DNA from 3 places in the Pseudoalteromonas sp. BZA4 genome. Region 1 is predicted to be linked to each of the others. Evidence: predicted binding sites of a transcription regulator. Region 1 holds the regulator's gene; each other region holds the start of a gene.
The links. Region 1 encodes FliA, which starts transcription of late flagellar genes. Its sites were predicted from a motif close to CTAAAGNTNNNNNNNNNNNNGCCGATA; they were not measured.
Positions count from the first base shown of each region.

Region 2: the regulator FliA is predicted to act here: its motif matches at 3,447-3,473, upstream of ABMY41_RS15410 (VC2046/SO_2500 family protein).
Region 3: the regulator FliA is predicted to act here: its motif matches at 4,597-4,623, upstream of ABMY41_RS09010 (DUF4402 domain-containing protein).

Region 1 is NZ_JBECOT010000029.1:23,740-31,430, forward strand. Features, by position in the region: gene flhA (flagellar biosynthesis protein FlhA) at 1-751, shown strand, start outside; gene flhF (flagellar biosynthesis protein FlhF) at 772-2,253, shown strand; gene ABMY41_RS12890 (MinD/ParA family protein) at 2,246-3,106, shown strand; gene ABMY41_RS12895 (RNA polymerase sigma factor FliA) at 3,133-3,843, shown strand; gene cheY (chemotaxis response regulator CheY) at 3,884-4,267, shown strand; gene ABMY41_RS12905 (protein phosphatase CheZ) at 4,285-5,052, shown strand; gene ABMY41_RS12910 (chemotaxis protein CheA) at 5,068-7,371, shown strand; gene ABMY41_RS12915 (chemotaxis response regulator protein-glutamate methylesterase) at 7,448-7,691, shown strand, end outside.
Region 2 is NZ_JBECOT010000041.1:20,881-28,571, forward strand. Features, by position in the region: gene ABMY41_RS15380 (PAS domain S-box protein) at 1-140, opposite strand, end outside; gene ABMY41_RS15385 (GGDEF domain-containing protein) at 278-1,348, shown strand; gene ABMY41_RS15390 (ion channel) at 1,345-2,325, opposite strand; gene ABMY41_RS15395 (SprT family zinc-dependent metalloprotease) at 2,428-3,108, shown strand; tRNA gene ABMY41_RS15400 (tRNA-Tyr) at 3,177-3,261, opposite strand; tRNA gene ABMY41_RS15405 (tRNA-Tyr) at 3,311-3,395, opposite strand; gene ABMY41_RS15410 (VC2046/SO_2500 family protein) at 3,508-4,023, shown strand; gene ABMY41_RS15415 (DUF6172 family protein) at 4,186-4,485, shown strand; gene ABMY41_RS15420 (hypothetical protein) at 4,560-5,000, opposite strand; gene cysK (cysteine synthase A) at 5,156-6,124, opposite strand; gene ABMY41_RS15430 (DUF5916 domain-containing protein) at 6,320-7,691, opposite strand, start outside.
Region 3 is NZ_JBECOT010000016.1:34,093-41,783, reverse strand. Features, by position in the region: gene ABMY41_RS09040 (sulfite exporter TauE/SafE family protein) at 1-376, shown strand, start outside; gene lgt (prolipoprotein diacylglyceryl transferase) at 391-1,194, shown strand; gene ABMY41_RS09030 (thymidylate synthase) at 1,208-2,059, shown strand; gene galU (UTP--glucose-1-phosphate uridylyltransferase GalU) at 2,086-2,967, shown strand; gene ABMY41_RS09020 (SPOR domain-containing protein) at 3,315-3,884, shown strand; gene ABMY41_RS09015 (SPOR domain-containing protein) at 3,958-4,563, shown strand; gene ABMY41_RS09010 (DUF4402 domain-containing protein) at 4,675-5,259, shown strand; gene ABMY41_RS09005 (DUF4402 domain-containing protein) at 5,282-5,749, shown strand; gene ABMY41_RS09000 (fimbria/pilus periplasmic chaperone) at 5,758-6,549, shown strand; gene ABMY41_RS08995 (hypothetical protein) at 6,570-7,691, shown strand, end outside.

The DNA of each region.
Region 1 (7,691 bases):
TCCAATCAAAGGGGTTGCCACTACAGACCCTGCATTTGGATTAGATGCGGTGTGGATCAAACCTGACCAAAAAGATGAAGCTCAATCACTTGGCTATACCGTCGTTGATTCTGCAACTGTGGTTGCAACTCATATTAGCCAGTTACTTACTAACAGTGCTGCTTTACTACTTGGTCATGAAGAAGTACAAAATTTACTAGATATGTTAGCGAAGAGTCATCCACGTCTTGTTGAAGGACTGGTTCCTGACGTATTACCACTTACTACTATCGTAAAAGTGCTACAAAACTTACTCAATGAAGGGGTGGCAATTCGCGATATGCGCTCGATTGTTCAAACCCTTGTTGAGTATGGCCCACGTAGCCAAGACCCAGATGTACTAACGGCTGCAGTGCGAATTTCACTGCGCAGACTAATCGTTCAAGACGCTGTTGGTATGTCTTCTGAGATCCCTGTCATAACCTTGGCGCCTGAGTTGGAACAGATGTTGCATCAGTCACTTCAGAATGCAGGTGACGAAGGTGCCGGAATAGAGCCAAGCCTTGCAGAGCGACTTCAACAATCATTGAATGAAGCGCATCAAAACCAAGAAATGGCCGGTGAACCTTCGATACTGTTAACGTCAGGAATGTTAAGAACTGTGTTATCTCGCTTCGTTAAGTACACCATCCCAGGTTTAAGGGTGATGTCTTACCAAGAGGTACCAGACGAAAGACAGATTAAGATTGTCAGCTCAGTAGGCCAACAATAGGATAGTAAAGGGGTTGAACCATGAAAATTAAACGTTTTTTTGCTAAAGATATGCGCACAGCACTGAAAGAAGTGAAAGATGAACTAGGTGTTGATGCGGTTATTATGTCGAACAAAAAGCTTGCTAACGGCGTTGAAATCGTTGCAGCTGTTGATTACGACAAAGCAGCCCCGAAAGCCGAAGCTAAACCAGCCGTGGCACAATCAGCACCTGCTCCAGAGCATAATTTTGTTAAACCTGAGCCAATGCGTGCTAAACCTGAGCCGCAAGCGAAAGTTGCTGATAGCCTACAAGCGTTACTTGAGCGTCAAGCCCCACGCCCTCGTTCGCCAGAGCTTGCGTCAATGTTTAGTCAATCTGGTATTGATACGAGTGAACACTATCAACCAAAAGAGCCAAGCTTTGAGCAGCAACAGCCTGAATATAAGCAAGCTCCTCGTTATCAACAGCAAGCAGCACCTCGTGTACAAACTCAAGCACATAGCTTAGGTTTTGATGACGACTTAGATTCTGGTTTTGATGATTTAGATTCACCAGCCGAGCACAAAAACTCAGCACCTGCGAATCAATCAGAAATGACGACTATGCGCGAAGAAATGAATGCGATTCGTCAATTACTTGAACACCAAGTATCTGGCCTAATGCAACAAGATATGGCGCGCCGCGATCCGACTCGTGCATGTATGATTGACCGCTTAGCAGGTATGGGCATTGAACGTGATGTTGCTGAGCAAATGGCGTGTTTCATTCCTGACGATGTATCACGTCAACAAGCGTGGCAAGCACTTCTGCAAATGGTTGAAAACCAAATGCATACAACGAATAACGAAATCCTGCGTCAAGGTGGTGTATTCGCATTAGTGGGTCCAACAGGCGTTGGTAAAACAACCACAGTTGCAAAATTAGCTGCACTGGGTGCACAAAAATATGGTGCTGATAAAGTGGCGTTGATCACCACTGATACCTACAGAATTGGTGCCTACGAACAATTGGCTACTTATGGTCGTATTATTGGCTGTGGTGTTAAGCAGGTAAAAGATGCGAATGAATTAGCTGAAGTGTTATACCATTTACGTAATAAGCGTCTAGTATTAATAGACACAGCGGGTATGAGCCAACGTGATTTACGTTTAACTGAGCAGTTAAATACCCTAATGCGTAATCAGCGTGTTGATATTCGTAGTTATTTAGTATTAAGTGCTACAGCACAGATAAATGTGTTGCAAGAAACCGTAAGACACTTTAAAAAGGTTCACCTAAGTGGCTGTATCTTCACTAAATTGGATGAATCTTTAAGTTTAGGTGAGATTATTAGCATAGCGATTCAAAATCGCCTGCCAATAGGGTATCTTACTAACGGTCAGCGCGTTCCTGAGGATATTCGCGTAGCGAATGCTGAAAAACTAGTGAAAAAAGCTGAACAATTGTATTTAAAACGAGCAAAAGCACAACATTCAAGACGTCAAGCAGTAGCGTCGAACACAGTAGGGATGTATGATTAATACAGTATTAGATCAAGCAAGCGGCCTGCGCAAAATGAATCAAAATAATAATAGTGGCGTTAAAGTTATCGCTGTTACTGGCGGTAAAGGTGGAGTGGGTAAAACCAACGTTTCACTCAATACCGCAATCGCATTAGGTCAGCAAGGAAATCGTGTATTAGTATTAGATGCCGATTTAGGTTTGGCAAACTGTGACGTAATGCTTGGCCTTCGTGTTGAACGTAATTTATCTCATGTTTTGTCAGGCGAGTGTGAGCTTGACGAAATTCTTGTTGAAGGCCCTGCGGGCATCAAAATTGTACCAGCGACGTCTGGTTCACAAAGTATGGTTGAATTAACGCCATCTGAGCATGCAGGCCTTATTCGCGCTTTTAGCGAGTTAAACACCGAATTTGATATATTAATTGTTGATACCGCCGCAGGTATTTCTGACATGGTATTAAGCTTTTCTCGTGCAGCCCAAGACGTTGTTGTGGTTGTATGCGATGAACCTACCTCAATTACTGATGCTTACGCACTTATTAAAGTGCTTAGCCGTGAGCATGGCGTATATAAATTTAAAATTGTTGCCAATATGGTGCGCAGTTTGCGTGAAGGGCAAGAATTATTTGCTAAACTTTCAAAAGTAACGGATCGTTTTTTAGATGTTTCAATGGAGTTGGTAGCAACCATTCCTTATGACGAGAACATGCGTAAATCTACGCGACGTCAAAAGGTGATTGTTGAATTATTCCCAAACTCTCCGGCAGCGGTGGCGTTTAAAACATTAGCAACAAAAGCAGTTAAGTGGCCGATCCCTAATCAACCGTCTGGCCATTTAGAATTTTTTATTGAAAAACTAGTAAACGGCTAACTATGACAACATCGGTGAATAAAGCGATGGGATATCAATCAGCACAGAATTTAAATGCGATTGTCGAAAAACATGCCTCTTTAGTCAAAAAAGTGGCATGCCATCTAATTGCTCGTTTACCTGCCAGTGTGCAACTCGATGATTTAATTCAATCAGGCATGATAGGCCTAATTGAAGCGTCAAAAAACTTTGATGCTAGCAAAGGTGCTAGTTTCGAAACCTTCGCTGGAATTCGTATTCGTGGTGCGATGTTAGACGAAATTCGTAGAGGTGACTGGGCGCCACGCTCTGTTCACCGAAATGCCCGCCTTGTGGCTGAAACCATTTCCGAATTAGAAAGCTCTTTAAATCGTGAGCCCAAAGATACTGAAGTCGCTGAAAAACTTGATATTACGCTAGATGAGTACCATCATATTCTACATGATGTAAATTCGAGTAAAGTATTAGGTATTGAAGATTTAGGTGTAGATGAAGACGTTATCACACCAGTAGGTCAGGATTTAGGACTAGACAAACCGTTTAATAACGTTAAAAATGAGCGGTTTAACCAGTCTCTATTAACGGCTATCCAATCGTTACCAGAAAGAGATGCTCTCGTTTTGTCTTTGTACTACAACGACGAAATGAACTTAAAAGAAATAGGACACATACTCGATGTTAGCGAGTCGCGTGTGAGTCAAATACATGGTCAGGCGATGATTAAGCTCAAAGCAAAAATCAATGACTGGATTAATTAGTAGTAAGTAAATAAAGGTTCAAACCTCACCGGAGGATGTTTTGGATAAAAACATGAAAATTCTTGTTGTTGATGATTTTTCTACAATGAGACGTATCATTAAAAATCTATTAAGGGATTTAGGTTTTACCAATGTGCAGGAAGCTGACGACGGTTCAACAGCATTGCCAATGCTACAAAATCAAGAATTTGATTTTGTTGTAACAGATTGGAACATGCCTGGTATGCAAGGTATTGATTTGTTACGTGCAATTCGTGCTGATGATAGCCTTAAGCATATTCCTGTTTTAATGGTGACAGCTGAAGCGAAAAAAGAACAAATTGTTGCTGCTGCTCAAGCAGGTGTAAATGGCTATATCGTTAAACCATTCACTGCTGCGACACTTAAAACCAAATTGGAAAAAGTGTTTGAACGTCTAGGTTAATCTAAGGGGAGAGGCTTATGTCAGCACTTGCTGCGCCTCAAATAAGTTTAGAGCAAGCTCGTCAACTTGTTGAGTATCTTGAAAATGGTGAACAAGAAAAAGCGGATAAGCTCATTCTTGACGCTGCATCAAAAGAACAATCAGAGTTGTTTGCTGAAGTCGGCAAATTGACGCGTCAGCTTCATGAAGCATTAAAAAACTTTGACCTAGATACTCGTCTCACTGATTTAACTACCGAAGCGATCCCAGACGCTAAGCAGCGCTTAAATTATGTTATGGAAATGACAGAAAGCGCCGCCAATAAAACCATGGATGCGGTTGAAGCAAGTTTACCAATAGCGCAACAACTTGCTGATGAAATTGCCGCAATCAAACCTACGTGGGATCGTTTAATGAACCGAGAAATTGAACTCGGTGAATTTAAATCGTTATGTCATAGCTTAGATAAGTTCATGAATAACTCGCATACCAAAACCGATGAGCTCCAAGGTTTGATGACTAATGTGCTGTTGGCGCAGGATTATCAGGATTTAACCGGACAAGTTATTCGCCGTGTTATTGAGTTGGTGCGAGAGGTAGAAGACAGTTTAATTAATCTCTTAACTGTGTTTGGCAGTCAAGAAGATGGTCATCAACAACAAGAAAAACAGGCCATAGAAAAAGCACCTGCAACAAGTGACACACTAGCAGGTCCTGAAGGGCCAATTATTGATAAAGAGTCTCGCGATGATGTTGTCTCAGGACAAGATGAAGTCGATGATCTATTATCAAGCCTGGGCTTCTAAGAGGAGAGTAGCTGCATGAGCTTTGAAGTCGATGAAGATATATTACAGGATTTCCTTGTTGAAGCAGGAGAAATCTTAGAGCTTTTGTCAGAGCAATTAGTCGAGCTTGAAAACAACCCAGAAGACAAAGATCTATTAAACGCCATTTTTAGAGGCTTCCATACTGTTAAAGGTGGTGCAGGCTTCTTAAGTATGACTGAACTTGTAGATGCGTGTCATGGTGCAGAGAATGTTTTCGATTTATTACGCCAAGGTCTGCGCAGTGTAACACCAGAACTAATGGACGTAATTTTACAGGCTCTCGACACTATCAACGAAATGTTCGCTACGATTCAAAATCGCGAACAGCCAGAGCCTGCAGACCCAGCCCTATTAGAAGTCCTTCATAAATTAAGTCAGCCACCGACTGCAGAAGAGCTTGCAGGTGAAGATTTATCTGTAGCAGACGTTGTTGCAGTTGCACCTGAAGAACCCGCAGTTGAAGAGCCAGTTGTTGATACGCCTGAAGTCACAGCAGAAACAACAACAGACAACATCGATGAAGATGACCCATTTGCGTTTGATATGTTATTTGATGGCGGCGGTCTTGCAGATAGCAACGCTGAGTCACAAAATATTGACGAAATCACCGAAGACGAATTTGAAAGCCTACTAGATGAACTTCATGGTAAAGGCCAAGGCCCAGCAGCACCTGCTGCAGATACTGTAAGCAATGACAGTGACGATATTACCGATGATGAATTTGACAGCTTATTAGACGAACTGCATGGCGTTGGTAACTTTGGTGAAGTAAAACAAGATACTCCTGCTCAGTCTGAAGCTACAAAGCCTGCACAGGCTGCTCCTCAGGCGTCTGCAGCAGAACCTTCAAGCAATGACTCAGACGATGAAATTAGCGATGACGAGTTTGAAGCACTGCTTGATGAATTACATGGTAAAGGTACTGCTCCTCAGTCTTTAGAAACGACTGCGCCAGAAAAAGCGCCTGAACCACCAAAAGCAGAACCTGCAAAACCAGCACAGCCTGCAGTATCAAAACCGGCACCTGCGCCTAAACCTGCTGCCGCAGCGCCTAAACCGGCTCCAGCACCTGCAAAAGCACCAGAAAAATCGCCTGCTGCTTCTGCTGCACCGAAAAAAGCGCCACCACCACAGGCAGAAACAACGGTACGTGTTGATACTAAACGTCTCGATGAAATCATGAATATGGTGGGTGAGCTGGTATTGGTCCGAAACCGCTTAGTGAGCCTTGCTAATAACAGCAATAGCGAGTCAATGGGTAAAGCCATCTCTAACCTAGATGTGGTAACCGCAGACTTGCAAGGCGCGGTGATGAAAACCCGGATGCAGCCAATTAAGAAAGTATTTGGCCGTTTCCCACGGGTTGTTCGTGACTTAGCCCGTAGCTTGAAAAAAGATATTAACCTGCAGCTAGTTGGTGAAGAAACCGATTTAGATAAAAACCTTGTTGAAGCACTTGCTGATCCATTGGTGCACTTAGTGCGTAACTCTGTTGACCATGGTATTGAAATGCCAGACGTGCGTGAAGCCGCAGGTAAACCACGTACAGGTACCGTAACGCTTTCGGCATCACAAGAAGGTGATCACATCCTACTAACCATTCGTGATGATGGTGCAGGTATGGATGCTGAGAAACTGAAAAAAATCGCAATTAGCAAAGGTGTGATTGATCACGACCAAGCAAGTCGCTTGTCGGATACCGAAGCGTACAACTTAATCTTTGCACCAGGTTTCTCAACCAAAGAAGAAATCTCTGACATCTCAGGCCGTGGTGTCGGCATGGATGTTGTTAAAACTAAAATCACTCAGTTAAATGGCTCGGTTAATATTCAGTCTGAGCTGGGTGTAGGTACTGCACTTGAAATCAAGGTGCCATTAACACTTGCTATCTTACCGACCTTAATGGTTGTTGTGGGTGAGCAAACCTTCGCATTACCACTTGCTGGTGTTAGCGAAATTTTCCACCTTGATTTAACTAAAACTAACGTAGTTGATGGCCAACTGACAATTATTGTACGTGAAAAAGCGATCCCGCTTTTCTATTTACAACATTGGTTAGTAAAAGGTGCCAACCGCCAAGAGCGTAAAGCAGAAGGCCACGTGGTTATTGTACAAATAGGTACTAAGCAAGTGGGCTTTGTCGTTGACTCGTTAATAGGTCAAGAGGAAGTTGTTATTAAACCTTTAGATGCCTTATTACAAGGCACACCAGGTATGGCAGGTGCGACAATTACTTCTGATGGTGGGATTGCACTGATCCTCGACGTACCTAGCATGCTTAAACACTACGTTGGCTAATAATAAATAATAAATAATAAATAATAAAGTGCAGTATTTAGCTGCACTTTGAATGATATAAAACAAGAGAGTGCCAATGGCAGTCAAAGTATTAGTTGTTGATGATTCAAGCTTTTTTCGCCGTCGTGTCAGCGAAATTTTAGAGCAAGACAGCAATATTCAAGTGATAGGTTTTGCCGTAAACGGTCGTGAAGCGGTAGATAAAGCCCGTGAACTAAAACCTGATGTAATTACTATGGATGTTGAAATGCCGGTTCTTGATGGCATTAGTGCCGTAAAAGAAATAATGGCAGCAACACCAACTCCTATTTTAATGTTCT
Region 2 (7,691 bases), on a different contig from region 1:
TTTGCTAGATCAATGATATGGAGTGAAAAATAAGCAGCAAAAATAGCCGTAGCAATAGAAAGAGCAACTAAGCTTGGATCATAGACACCACTTACTATTAAGCTGGGGTCTTGATCGGTGATAAAAAATTTCGCGAGCATAATATTTTTTTGAAACGGCTTATTATAGCAGTCTAATACAAATTGTTCTGAATTTAGAGAAAAACCTATCACTTAAGTACGTAGGATTCAAAACCTTGGCTATATTTAATTAAAAAGGAGTAGTTCGAGGTGGGTAGATGAGAAGAACCGAGCAAACATTAGTTGAGCAAATGCAGATTAATGATGTAGAAATCCAACACAGAATGAGCTTATTAGGGCTGACTTCAAATAGTCTGTCATCTCTTTTGAACTATAAACCTATAATCGAATCAGCCATCGAAAATGTAGTGAATGAGTTTTATAAAAAACAAACCGAAGTGGATGAAATTTCGTTACTAATTGGTGATGCAGATACTTTAACACGACTCAGAGATGCACAAAGGCAGTATATAATCGATTTATTTTGTGGTCGTTACGAGCATGAATATGTTAACAACCGTCTACGGATTGGTATGGTGCATAAGCGTATTGGGGTTGAGCCAAAGCTTTACTTATCGGCGGTGTGTACTTTAAAAGAGCTCATTTTTAATGTGCTTCGCACCACAATAAGCGATCAAGATGAGTTAAATCAGACCCTTACCATCATTGATAAATTGATTTACTTTGATACGACGTTGGTCTTTGATACTTATATCGACAGCTTAGTGGGTGAAATTGAAAATGCGAAACGCCGCACCGAAGTCTATGCGAAAGGCCTTGAAGAAAAAGTCGCTCAGCGCACTCAAGAACTTGAGAAACTCGCTAAACTCGACCCACTCACCAACCTCTACAATCGCCGTGTAATGCAAGAGCTATTACAACGCGACCTTGCCAGAGCCAGACGTCACAAATCACCATTAACGGTTGTTTATTTTGATTTAGATGACTTTAAGTCAGTGAATGACACACAAGGCCACTTAAAAGGTGACGAAGTCCTTAAATATATAGGCCAATACTTACTTGAAAATATTCGCGAGATTGATATACCGTGCCGTTATGGCGGCGATGAATTTTGCATCATCTTACCCGATTGCGAGTTAGATAGCGCCTTTACTATTTGTGAAAAACTTATAGCCGCATTTGAACAACAATACCCTGAGCTTCATCTAAGTTTTGGTCTTATTGCAGCGCCACTTGATAGCACGGTAGATGCTGAAGAGTTAATTAATCGAGCCGACAAAAAAATGTATCAGGCAAAAGAGCATAAGGGTTCATACATTATGCGTTAGCGAGTCATACGCTTTACAAAAACAACGACGAATAAAGCAAGCGAAAAGCTACCACAAAATGCTTCTATGGCTGCGATTAACCTCGAAAAACCTATTGGCGTAATGTCACCATAGCCAAGGGTTGTAAAAGTCACCACGCTGAAGTAAAAACTATTCAACAATGCCGACAAATTGCTTTGAAATGAGTTTTCAAAGCTCAGTTGCATCACAGAATCTTGATAACTTACCCCGAATAAGAAATAACAAAATGCACAGCAAATAATGAGTGACAGACTAAAGCGAATGACATTTTCGGGCTTTTCGCCATAACCACATAACATATCTATAAAGCTGGAAGTAATTTGCTTGGTTGAGCCTTTTCGGTATTGCGCATGACGCATTCTTAATTCTTTGTAGGTGAAGTTACCGGCGAGCTCAAAAAGCCCTTGATGTTCAGAGGCTTTTCTTAAATTGCGATATATTTCTTCAGATTGCTCAAATAAGTCTCGTGCTTCATCATGCTGTTTATTTTTACGTGCTTTAAATGCAGCCGCTTCTTGTAATAATTGGTCACCCAATTCGATGTTATCAATTCTGCTGTCGTTGAGCTTAATACCTAGTAAGTTGGTATTTTTTAAATCACAGTAATGCAAACTCGCGCTATGTAAATTAGCTTTCATTAATGAAGCATTGGCTATTTTATTATTAAATAGGTGAGCGCCCGTTAAATTCGCACGATAAAAATTACAATAGGAGAGATCATAACCTTCTTCGTCATCCTGCTTTATTAAGTTAAGTCCTGAAAGGTTCGCTCTTTGCAATTGCAGGCCCTCTAATAAGCCACCTTTTTTTGCATAGCGCTCTAATTTTTGGGTTAGATCTAGCCCTGATTTATCAAATTTACTATCATGCCAAAAGCAAAATCCAGAGCCCATATCTGTTTCTTGGCACTTGTTACCTGTTGGTGAGGTATAACTACAACATGGTTTGTCAGGCATAAAGGTGAAAACTTATTTGTGAGTCATCTTTATAGATTAGCAGCTATTTAGCAGGGTAAAATGGAATCTCTTATTTTTATTAATCGAATTGGCTGACCTTTGTTGGATTACACCCTAAAGCGCAGTAAACGCAGAACCACAGTGGCAATTAAAGTTGCCGAGCAGAAATTGACCGTTTATGCGCCTTTTTATGTTTCACAAACTGAGATTGATGCCTGGTTAAAGACCAAGCAAGGTTGGGTCGCTGAACAAATAGCCAAACAATCCATTCATGCTGAGCGCCGTCAACTACCATTAGTAAACGCCACTATTAAGTTGTTTGGGCAAAACGTGCCGATAGTATTCGCTAAAGGCCCGAAAAGCATGTGGCAACAAGATGCACAGTCTCAGCTTACCTTATCAATATCATCACGTGTCAAACATCAAGAAGCTAACTACCTCGCTTTGCTGGAGCAGTTTTTACATGAAAAGCTTGAGAGCTATATCGAAATGCGTGTTCATGATTATTGTGTACAGATGTCTGAATCGCTCCCTACAAAGCTTAAAATTCAACATTATAAACGTCGTTGGGGCAGTTGTAATAAACGCCGCGAGCTGACTTTTAACTTACATTTAGCAAGTGCGCCAACCTGGGTGATTGATTATGTGGTTGTACATGAGCTTGCGCATCTTTTACATATGAACCATAGCGCTAAGTTCTGGCAACGTGTGAACCAGTATTATCCAAATTATAAAAAAGCCGAGCAATGGTTAAAAGCAAATGGAAGTAGTTTGAGTTGGTAGCTTAAGTTAGCGAGAGTAAAGTTAGCGAGAGTAAAGTTAGCGAGAGTAAAGTTAGCGAGAGTAAAGAGTGGTGGAGGGAGCTGGATTCGAACCAGCGAAGGCTGAGCCGTCAGATTTACAGTCTGATCCCTTTGGCCGCTCGGGAACCCCTCCACACAAATTTTTACTATTGCATCTGGCCCCACTTTTCTAAGAAGGAAAGTGGTGGAGGGAGCTGGATTCGAACCAGCGAAGGCTGAGCCGTCAGATTTACAGTCTGATCCCTTTGGCCGCTCGGGAACCCCTCCAATGCAACGGCGCTGATAATAGCAAACTTATTATTTAAGTAAAGAAAAAAACTAAAGAAAAATGCATAAATGCCGATAACTGGTTAATCAAGAAACTATTTGGCTAAAGACTATGCAAATTGATGGTTTGTTGCTCACAGAGAGCCAACTCGATAATCGTCTAAATAAAAGTGTTCACGAGCACCGCTCTGGAGAGTTTGCTTTATTACTAGCAATGCTTTCTCATGATGCGCTCGATTTTAGCCAGTTTCACCTGCCAAAAACTGAATTAAGCAATCCTGAAGTATCTGAATCTGCTTTGCGCACCGAGTTAGGTGCAGGCCCCACACAACCATTGGCTCCCGAACAGTTTGATATGCTGATTGGGCAAGAAAATGCACTTAGACTATTGCAAGGTGGTTTATCAGACATCAGATTACGTCATTGTTTAAACCCAGAGCCACTGAATGTTCGTGATGATAAGCAGCATGTGCCGCTAGAAGTGATTGATAACTGTGAGCCTGCAGTTAGAAAACGCTTTTATGAAAAAAATAAACCCGTTGAGCGCCCACAAATCGATGCAGCTGCATTTTATGATAGCCTTACTGACGAGGCGATACATCAACCTCTTCATTTAGCTACAGCCTAGGTATAAGTGGCTTAATCGAAATGTCATAGACTTCGAATACACTAAGAATAGACTTATATTTAAGTAAAACTGCAAAAAGTACAGCTAAATTAAGATGTGCTTGTTATAATAGCAGTCTATGGCTTAATGCCATTGTCATTGAACCAAGTTACTAGGACTATAATGAAGAAAACATTCACGCTAAACCACGAGAAAATTAAATATCCTCGTATGGTTGATGCAGCCAAGCACGAAGTAAAAAAATACTTAAAACGTGAGCGTAATAAAAGACTCCCAGCAGGCGCCGACTATTGGGCGTTTGACTGTAAGTTTGGTGAATCAGCGGAAGAGGCCAATGTCGTTCACGTGGCAGAGATTAATAAATGTATTAGCGATATTGAAGCAAAACAGCTTACATCGTTTTACGTTGAAATCTTAGCGCGTCCTGCACAGCGTCAACATCAAGAGTTTGACGAAGAGTAATACCCATACTGTTCTGCAGTAATACTCTAATACAAAAAAGGGCCTTCAGGCCCTTTTTTAGTTTTAGTAATTAATTATCGCGCAAATGGATCTGCATTAATTTTTTCTATGTACCAATTGCCTTTTTTACGCATCATTTTCACACTGCGCATATCATCAATTTTCTTACCATTAAAATAACCTGTAAAAATTAAATTGATGTTGGCTTTATCGCCATACTGTTCGCGCAAGCTCATGTTAGTCATATCGACTTCAATTACTACTTCATCGTATTGCATATTAACCAGGTTACGAGCGAACTGCCCAGCAGTACCATAAGATTTCATAATTCGCGCCATTTTCGGCGTGGCGTATTCCATTGCAAGGTTTAAATCGTTCTGGTTGTACAAAGCATCAAAATAGAGAGTCGCTACATTACCTGGGGTGTTTTTTTCGCCCTTTGGTGCGTCTTCAGAACCGCAACCGAAAAGAATGCTGCTACTTAGAAGGATAAAAGTTAAAAGTATATTTTTCATTGTTGTAGTTTTTCGAGTGAACTTAAAATTAAGTGTGTGACTAAATGAGCATGATGTAAAGTTAACTCGGTAAAATTATTGGTTTTATTTATTTTAGGTAATAAAAAAGGACGCATGTCTGCATCCTTTTTTAACAACTAAGTGATTCTTAGTGGTTACTGAACTAGCTCTTTATCACTGAACTCTTCAGCAAATAATGGGCTAGATAAGTAACGCTCAGTCGCACTTGGTAAAATTACCACAATGTTCTTGTCTGCGTTCTCAGGTTTTTCAGCAAGGCGTTTTGCCGCAACTACTGCTGCACCAGAAGAAATACCCACTAAAATACCTTCGTTTTTCATCAGTTCATGAGCCATAGCAATCGCATCTTCATTTGATACTTGCTCTGCAGCGTCTACAACTTCTAAATCAAGGTTGCCAGGAATGAAGCCTGCACCGATACCTTGGATTTTATGAGGGCCTGGTTTAACTTCTTCACCAGCTAATGTTTGGCTAATAACTGGAGAGTTAGTTGGTTCAACAGCAACCGATTGTACATTTAAACCTTTTTCTAGTTTAAGGTAACGGCTAACACCCGTAATAGTACCACCAGTACCAACACCTGCTACGAAGATATCGATTTTACCGTCCATTGCTTCATAGATTTCAGGGCCCGTTGTTTCAAAGTGAATTTTCGGGTTAGCTGGGTTTTCGAACTGTTGTAAAAGAATGTATTTTTCAGGCTCACTGGCTTGAATTTCTTTTGCTTTTTCAATCGCGCCATTCATACCCTTAGCGCCATCAGTCAATACTAGGTTAGCACCTAAGGCTTTTAATAATTTACGACGCTCTAAGCTCATTGTGTTAGGCATAGTAAGGGTTAGCTTATAGCCACGAGAAGCTGCTACGAACGCAAGTGCGATACCTGTGTTACCTGAAGTCGGCTCGATTAACTCTTTTTCTTTGGTTAATACACCTGACTTTTCTGCTTCCCAGATCATTGAAGCGCCAATACGGCATTTAACACTGAAGCTTGGGTTACGTGATTCAACTTTAGCAAAAACATTACCTGAGGTTACGCGGTTAAGCTTTACAATTGGTGTATTACCAATCGTTAATGAATTATCTTCAAAAATGTTAGACATAGTGTTCCCTTGGAAGCAATTTATTCAATCGTTGATCAACTAGCTAAGGCTAGTGATCTGTAATAGTCACACTTTACTGTGGTGAAATAAAAACGAAAGTAAAGTTTGGCTATAACATATAGCGAATAGGCTTATAGCATTTAGTAATAAGGTGGGAAAAGAAGGTCGCGCACCAAAAGGTGCGCTATTAGGGTCTTAAAGCAACCAAGCGTAGCTAAATTTAGCAAATAACGTACGCTGCTCTTTAGTAATTGATGATAGCTCATCATCTTGATAGCCATTATCTGAGTAACCTGCAAAGAAAACCGTTTGCGGGTTCAGCTTGTAAGAATACAACAGCTGAGTGGCTAGGTTTTTATATTGGCTATCAACATCATCTATGTAATTAGCTTGATTACGCTCTAAATCGGTATAAATGACTGCAAGACGTAAAAAGCTATTCACGTTGAATTGGTAAGTAAAACGTACATCACTTAAGTTGGCGGTAAATACTTCACTGCCATTGGCTTCAAGCTGCTCATAAGTATGACGTAAACGCACTTCAAAATGCTTACCAAGGTTCATATTCAGCACAGGGCGGATATGGAACTTATCACCAACGCGGTTATTCGCTAAATCAACGGCATTACCTGTATACATATATAAAGAAGCAAATACCCCTGCTTTTGGTTTAAAGTCACTGTAAAAGCCAACGCCATTTTCGCTAAACAAGTCAGTGTTGCCGTCGATATCTAAACGTGATTTATCGTGGCGAAGGCCGGTGCGGTTACGGTGTTCAACAGAGACCTCAAAAAAGCTCTGTAACGGGCCGCTGACTGAAAAACTAGTTTGTGCTTCTTTTTCAAGAAGTTCGTTATTTTCGTTATGGGTAATATCCCAATCGGCGTAAAGGTTAGCGCGATTCCACCAATTGCCTTTATCGCCATACCAGCGGTATTCGCCACCAGTCGTAAACTTTTTAAAATCAACTTGTGAGATAAAGCCCAAGTCAGCTCTTAAATCAGCATCACGATAATTATAATCAGCGAAGGCACGCCAGTACTTCTCGTCGTGTTGATACTTTAGGTAGTAGCCAGTACCGGATTGCTGTTCTTTACTTAAAACACGAAGTACGCCTTCGTTATAGTCGCAGTCACTATTTAATTCACAGATTACTTGCTCGGGCTGTAAGCAGTTATCACCATCACATAACTCATCGATAAAATCTTGGCTGTATTGCGTTTGTGACTTTAATACTTGTACTAAGAAAACATCGTTCACTGTTGGTTTGTATTTGCTATCAATACTGTAGACTGTGTTTTTATAATCATCACTTTGTCTGTGTGTTGCCGTTGAACCGAGTGATAACCCAGATTCAAAATCGTATCGATAACGCAGGGCACCGTTTTCACTTGTCTCGTCAAGGACGACAAGCGATGAGCCTAAATTGCCCGGGATCAACACATTGGTTTGCGTATCATTGGCAATGAAGCCGGCAAATGTATGACCATTTTTGCTGCCGGTGATCTTGGTGCCGTAATCTGGCTGGGCAATATTACGGGTATGAATAAGGTTAAGTGTTGAGGCA
Region 3 (7,691 bases), on a different contig from region 1:
TATTCTTGGCTTTTTATGTGCCATAATGGGGGCGCTGTCAGGGCTAATTGGTATTGGTGGTGGGGCGCTTATTGTGCCGCTACTGCATTATTTTTCCGTTGATATTAAAAAGGCCATTGGTTGTGCTGCTGCATGTGGTATTGTCATTGCGCTGTTCGGCTCGGTGGGTTACGTATCTGCTGGGTGGCAATTAACATCTTTCAGTGATGGATTTGCCGGATTTGTGTATTTACCTGCGTTAGTCGGGATTGTGGTTACCTCGTCGCTCATTGCGCCAATAGGTGCCAAGGCCACGCATTACTTGCCTGTGGCAACAATAAAAAAAGTATTCGCGCTATTACTTGTCATAATTGCGCTTAAAATGGTGTTTAGTTAAAGGTTTTTATTTTTATGGCTCTTCAATTTCCAGATATCGATCCGGTTATTTTTTCGGTAGGCCCGCTCAGCGTACGTTGGTACGGTTTAATGTATTTAATTGGTTTTGCTTTGGCGATGTGGCTTGCTAATCGTCAAGCAGAAAAACCAAACTCAGGTTGGACAAAAGAACAAGTTAGTGACTTATTATTTTACGGCATGCTCGGGGTAATACTCGGTGGCCGTATTGGTTATGTATTGTTTTATCAGTTCAGCTACTTTATTGAAAACCCACTGTACTTATTCAGAATTGACCAAGGTGGTATGTCGTTCCATGGCGGTACGCTAGGTGTGATTACAGCCATTGCTATTTTTGCCTGGACACGTAAAAAATCATTATTTGAAGTGGGCGATTTTGTAGTGCCACTGGTGCCGCTTGGTTTACTAGCTGGACGTATTGGTAACTTTATTAATGGCGAACTATGGGGCCGAGTGACTGATGTACCTTGGGCGTTTATTTTCCCATCAGGGGGCCCAGAGCCTCGTCATCCATCACAATTATACGAAGCCTTTTTAGAAGGTTTGGTGCTGTTCTTAATCTTACAATGGTTTATTAAAAAGCCTCGTCCAGCGGGAAGTGTTGCTGGGGTGTTCTTACTTGGCTATGGCGTGTTTAGATTTATTGTTGAATATTTCCGTGAGCCAGATGCTCATTTAGGTTTATTCGCAGGCTTTATCTCGATGGGGCAAATACTGTCATTGCCGATGGTAATTGGTGGCCTTGGTTTGTTAATATGGGCCTATAAAAAGCCGCAACACAGCGTGGCAAGTAAAGCATAACAAGAGCAAATCAATGAAACAGTATTTAGATTTATGTCAGCGTATTGTTGACGAAGGTGTGTGGGTTGAGAACAAACGCACTGGTACCAAGTGTTTAACCGTTATTAATGCCGATCTTGAATATGATGTGGCAAATAATAAGTTTCCGCTAATAACAACGCGCAAGAGCTTTTATAAAGCGGCGATTGCGGAGTTACTTGGTTATTTACGTGGTTACGACAGCGCTGCACAGTTTCGTGATATCGGCTGTATGACTTGGAATGCTAACGCAAACGAAAACAAAGCTTGGCTAGAAAACCCGCATCGTCGTGGTGAAGATGATATGGGTCGAGTGTATGGTGTGCAAGGCCGCAGTTGGCAACGCCCGGATGGCAGCCACCTTGATCAACTTAAAAAAGTTATCGATAACTTGTCAAAAGGGATTGATGATCGAGGTGAAATCGTCACTTTTTATAACCCAGGTGAGTTTGAGCTAGGTTGTTTACGTCCTTGTATGCACACGCACACCTTTTCTTTGTTGGGCGATACTCTATACTTAACATCATACCAACGTAGCTGTGATGTGCCGTTGGGTTTGAACTTTAATCAAATTCAATGTTTTGTGTTGCTTGCATTAGTTGCGCAAATCACTGGTCACAAGCCGGGTAAGGCGTATCATAAAATAGCGAATGCGCATATTTATGAAAACCAACTTGAGTTGATGCGTGATGTGCAGCTTAAGCGTGAGCCTTTCGCGTCGCCAGAATTAAAAATAAACCCAAACATTAAATCACTAGAAGACATTGAAACCTGGGTTATAAAAGATGATTTTGAAGTAGTAGGTTATCAGTGTCACGATGCAATTAAGTATCCGTTTTCAGTGTAAGAACAATAAAATTTAAGGAGAAATCAATGAAAGCTGTGATCCCAGTTGCTGGTCTTGGCACGCGTATGTTACCTGCAACAAAAGCAATTCCTAAAGAAATGCTTCCTATTGTTGACCGCCCGTTGATTCAGTACGTTGTAAATGAAGCAATTTCAGCAGGAATTAAAGAAATTGTTTTAGTAACGCATTCAAGTAAAAACTCAATTGAAAACCACTTTGATACCAGTTTTGAGTTAGAAGCTACGCTTGAAAAACGTGTAAAGCGCCAATTACTTGCAGAAGTACAATCAATTTGTCCGAAAGATGTCACGATTATTCAAGTTCGTCAGGGTGAAGCGAAAGGTCTCGGCCATGCTATTAACTGTGCAGCTCCTATCATTGGTAATGAACCATTTGTAGTTATCTTGCCGGATGTGATCATCGATGATGTAGCAAGCGACCTTAAAAAAGATAACTTAGCTGAAATGATCCAGCGTTTTGAAAGTACGGGTGAAAGCCAGATTATGGTTGAACCTGTGCCACAAAACGAAGTTGATAAGTTTGGTGTAGTAGATTTAGGTGATGTAAAAATTCAACAAGGTGAAAGCGCTGCTATTTTAAACATGGTTGAGAAACCTCCTGTTGATCAAGCACCTTCAAACCTTGCTGTTGTAGGTCGCTACGTATTGAGCAAAAATATTTGGCCATTACTTGCAAAAACCCCAGCTGGTGCTGGTGATGAAATCCAATTAACAGATGCCATTGCTATGCTAATGGAAAAAGAAATTGTTGATGCTTATTCAATGAAAGGTAAAAGCCACGACTGCGGCAGCAAAATTGGTTATTTAAAAGCCATTGTTGAATTTGCACTGCGTCGTGATGAATTCAAAGGTGAGCTAACAGACTTCATTAAGTCGCTGGTTAAATAAGCAATGCAAACCATCTAGTTAAAAATTATGTAAAAAAGTGCCTATATGGCACTTTTTTATTATTTACATAAACCTTACAATTGCCGATTATTACCCAATAAAGGATTTTTCTGATATACCTTTGTCTTAACTCATTGTTACTATTGAATGTAAATTAATTGTTTCATCTTAAGTTTTTTCAATTCAGAACTAAAATAAAAAATTATAGTCGAAACGTTAATTTGTTAGTGGTTATGTTTTATATCTCAAATTATCTTATTAAGTGTTGATGTACAGGTAAGTACTAACAGTGTGCTCTTCTTTGGATAAGAAGTTGTTTTTTAATGGTACTTTAAAGAATCCTGATTATGAAATGCTACTTAAAGTCTTTACGTTACAGTTTATACCTAGTGGTGTTACTAGCTGTATCTGGCTGTAGTAATAATCCTTGGCATTATTTTCTTGAAAATCAAACTCTAAACTTAGATTTTCCCAACCTTTTTAATAAATCGTTCAATCAGCCAAGTACTTATCATGTGCAAATGCAAGCGAGCCCAGATAGGGTAAGCACAAACTATTCATCAGTTAAAACTGTTAAGCAGACTTCAGATAAAAAATTTAGCTCTGTGCCAGAGTCATCGGCAAAGGCTGAGCTTTCTAATCATAGTTATAGTTTTGCTTTACAGCTTATGTCTGTTGGATCTGAACAAGGCCTGGCTTATTCATTTAAAAAAATGGTTAAGCGTGCTCCAAGCATCTTTCAAGGTAAACCGATACTCAATGTTGAAGTAGCACAAGTAAATGAGCATACTTATTATCGTCTTAAGTTTGGCCGTTATAAGTATTTAAAAAATGCGAAAGCCGATTGTGAAGCGATTAAACGACAAGGCATTGATTGCTGGGTAAGCAACTACACTGACAACCGAGTTTATTTTTAGCGTCAAATATTCACTCTAAAGGTGGCATTTTTATTGCTAAGATTTAAGTCTGTTTTTTAGAATTGACGTCACCATGCATTTTTCTATTTTCTCTAAATATCTACTGATAACCATCAGCTTAACTGCTTTGACAGCATGTATGATGAGCCAAGAGCAAACTCAGCCAGCTTATACTGAGCAGCAAGTACAGCAATTTGCTGCCGAGTGGCAAAATCAACAGCCGAGCATTGAGCGCCTTTCAGCCATGGAAAAAGACCTTGCGTTGTTAATCGAAGTGCTATCAGCTAATAGTGATTTAACTGCGCTGCAATCAGCAGAGCCACAAAATGATGTGATTATTCATCAAAGCGAACAAACGCAAGTACTGAAAGCATCATCAACAGACTCACTTGAGGCGATTATTGCAGCAAACAAAGCGGTTGAAGCGGGTGTGCAATTAGGTTTATATTTAACACCGAAAAAAGTTAGTTATCAGGTCTTAAAGCTCAAACGTGATTATCCTGCTGTTTTAAATGGCCTTGATTTTCGTTTTAAAACACGAGAGCAAAAAGGCGTAACCTTGTATGGGTTAAGGGCTGGTCCATTTGCAAATTATACTCAGGCTACTGCATTTTGTGAGATAGCCAAAAGAATGGGGCAAACCTGTGTGACGGCACCATTTATTGGAGAGATGCTTTAAGCATCTTTCCTCTTAAAAATTAGGAAATTAATCTTAAAGTATTTGTTCTAGAGGTCGATAAAGCTTAAGATACAGAAAAATGGCTTAGCCATTTAATTATAAGGACTTAATATGAAATTACCTCTTTCTCTAATTGCATGCTCATTAGCATTTTCTGCTTATGCCACTACTGAATCTTTCAGTGCAACAGTAAAGGTTCAAAACTCAGTCGTTTTAACAAAAGGAAATGATCTAAATTTTGGTACTATTCGTGCCGTAGCCGATCCTTCAGGTGTTGCGCAAGCTGTTTTAACTATCAACCCAGAACCTGATGCAAGCCCTGTTTCAACAAGAACAGATGTATCTCCTGCGATTATTTCAATTATTGAGCAAGGGTCTCCTGCTTCATTTACGGTATCGGAAGCGGTGCCAAATGCGCGTTTGTCGATTACTGATCCCACTGCTAATACTTTAGCTTCTGATGGGCAAGGTTTAAATGAGCCAAACTTTATTGTTGATGGTTGGAGATATTTTATTACTTCTGGCCCAAATGCCAATGCTTACTATCTTCCTGGCAGCCCAAATTTAACAGCAGATGCTGACGGCAGTGTTGAGTTTAACATTGGTGCCAATTTATCTACCGCAAATACATCATCATCTGAGCCTTATCGTGATGTTGAGTATACAGGAACTTTTCAACTAGAAGTTGCCTATTAATTATTAGTTTGGGCAATTTATCATGCGCTTCTTGCTATTAGCCACTGTGCTATTTTCTGTTTTCTCTTTGCCTCTACAAGCAGCGAGCTCAGAGCAACAAGCGCTTGATTTTGGCACTCTGGTTATTTTAGCTAATACAAATATCAGCTCTGTAATTGTCAAAGATGATGGCAGTATCAATACACAGGGCTCTATTTATGTACTTAAAAATGGCCGCCCAGCAGAGTTATTACTCACTGGCTTACCAGCCAGAACTCAGTTAGAGATAAAGCCACTTTCTACAGCTCAGCTAATACATGATGTAGATGGCAGTACAAGTGCTGGATTTTCTGTACGTCTAAATGGTTTTCCCAAATTTGTGATTAGCAATGAGTTTGGTGAGGCAAAAGTATTTATTGGCGGTATTTTAACAACAGATCGTAGCGCTAAAGCATACGCAGATGGTCATTACTCTTCTTCAACTTATTTAGAAATATCAGTCGATTACTAAGGATAGATATGTTCGCAAAACGTCTTTTATGTGGACTCTTTTTTGTTTTATTCAGTCAATACGCAACGGCAAATTTACTTATTTCACCAACGCGAGTTTCATTTGATGAGCGCCAACGTAGCGCAAAAGTCACCGTCATTAATAGTTCAGATGAATATAGAACATATCGCGTGGTATGGAGCGAAAAATTAGCGCTCCCCGCAGGTGGTTACCAAACATTGAGTGAGCCTGTAGCAAGGAGCCTTTCACCAATGACGCGTTTATCCCCAAAGCAAATTCGCTTAGCACCGGGCGAAAGGCAAACGGTTAAAATAGCGATTAGAAAGCCTAAGAATTTGACTAAAGGGGAATATCGTTCTCATTTACTATTTCAAGCCTTACCAAATGAAGATAAAGCAGCTAAGGCTGGGCTTAAAGTAAACATGATTTTGAGTTTTAGTATTCCAGTTATATATCGTGAACAAGGTGAGCTACCAAAAGTTGCATTTCAAACTGCAGAAATAGTTGAAGATTCTCTAAACAAAAAACCAAAAATTGCCGTTAAATTAACAGAAGAACAAGGTTTTAGTAGTTACGGTCGACTTAGCGCGTATGTTACTAACTCTGCAGGTAAACAAGAAAAAATCGCAGAAATCGGGAATCTAAGCTTATACCCTGAAATTGAACAAGCGACTGTATTGTTAGATTTATTCTCTGGTAAACAGATGCCAAAACAAGGGAACATTGAGCTTAAATATCAAGGTGCCGATGAGTATGAAGGCGTCGATTTTGGCTCATATACATTGCCTATTCGACATTAGGGATTAATGCGAAAAAACTTATGAATCGCTTATTTGCGTTAGGGCTTATGCTATTAAGCCCTATTAGCTTTGCTAATTCGACTGTGAGTACAGAGGATGTACTAGCTAGACTCAATGCCATAAAGGCTAAGCTAAATGGCGAGCAGCTTCATGCTCCACAATCAAAGCATACACCTGCTATCAATCATTCTGCAGACACCTTAGACACCCAGCAGCGAATTGCGACTGGGGAGTTTTTGCTATTTTCAATTTATTTAAATGAAAATTACCTCGGTGAGATTTTTGCCCTTAAGTCTGATCAAGACATATTGTTGGGGCTTTCAGGGCTAGTTGATATCTTACAATTAGCAATCAATGTCGATTTATCAGCCGAGAGGGCAGAAGGTTGGTTCATCAACACTAATAAAACCTTTCAATTAACAGCTCAAAAAGAGCTGATTACAGATAACAAAAAGTGGCAGCTTACTGAGCAACAAATTAGTGTTGACGATGATATTTATATTGAGGCAGCAGTACTTGCAGAGGCTTTAGAATTTAAGCACCGCTCTGACTACGCAAGCTTAGAGCTACATATTGAAACTGAGTCTGTTTATCCGGTTGTCGCCCAAGCGCAGCGTCACAAAAAACAACTGCAAAGCTATAGTACTCAAAAACAAGCAACCTTACCTTGGAAACCAAGCCCATATCAGGCCTTATCTGTCCCTGTGGCTGACTTACAATTGAATTATACCCAAGATAATGATGGCAGTCAGGCTAGTTACTCATTACTTGGCTCGCAAGATTTTGCATATTTAACGATGGAATACTTTTTATCGGGTCGTGAAAGTGATTTATTGAATAACTCAAGGCTAACTTTCTCCAAGCAAGATGTGAATAATCAATTATTAGGTCCACTTGCTGCAAGTCTTATTGAAGTAGGTGATGTCACAGCTACGCAAGTTGGCAGCCGTTATAACAACCAATACGGTCGCGGGGTTAAAATTTCGAATTATCAACTAGGGCAAGCTATTGATAATAATCGGGTGAATCTAACTGGTGCAGTACAGCCAGGTTGGGATGTTGAATTATATCGTAATGGCATTTTGATTGATCAGCAGCTGAGCTTGACTGATGGTCGCTATGTTTTTGCTGATATTGATTTA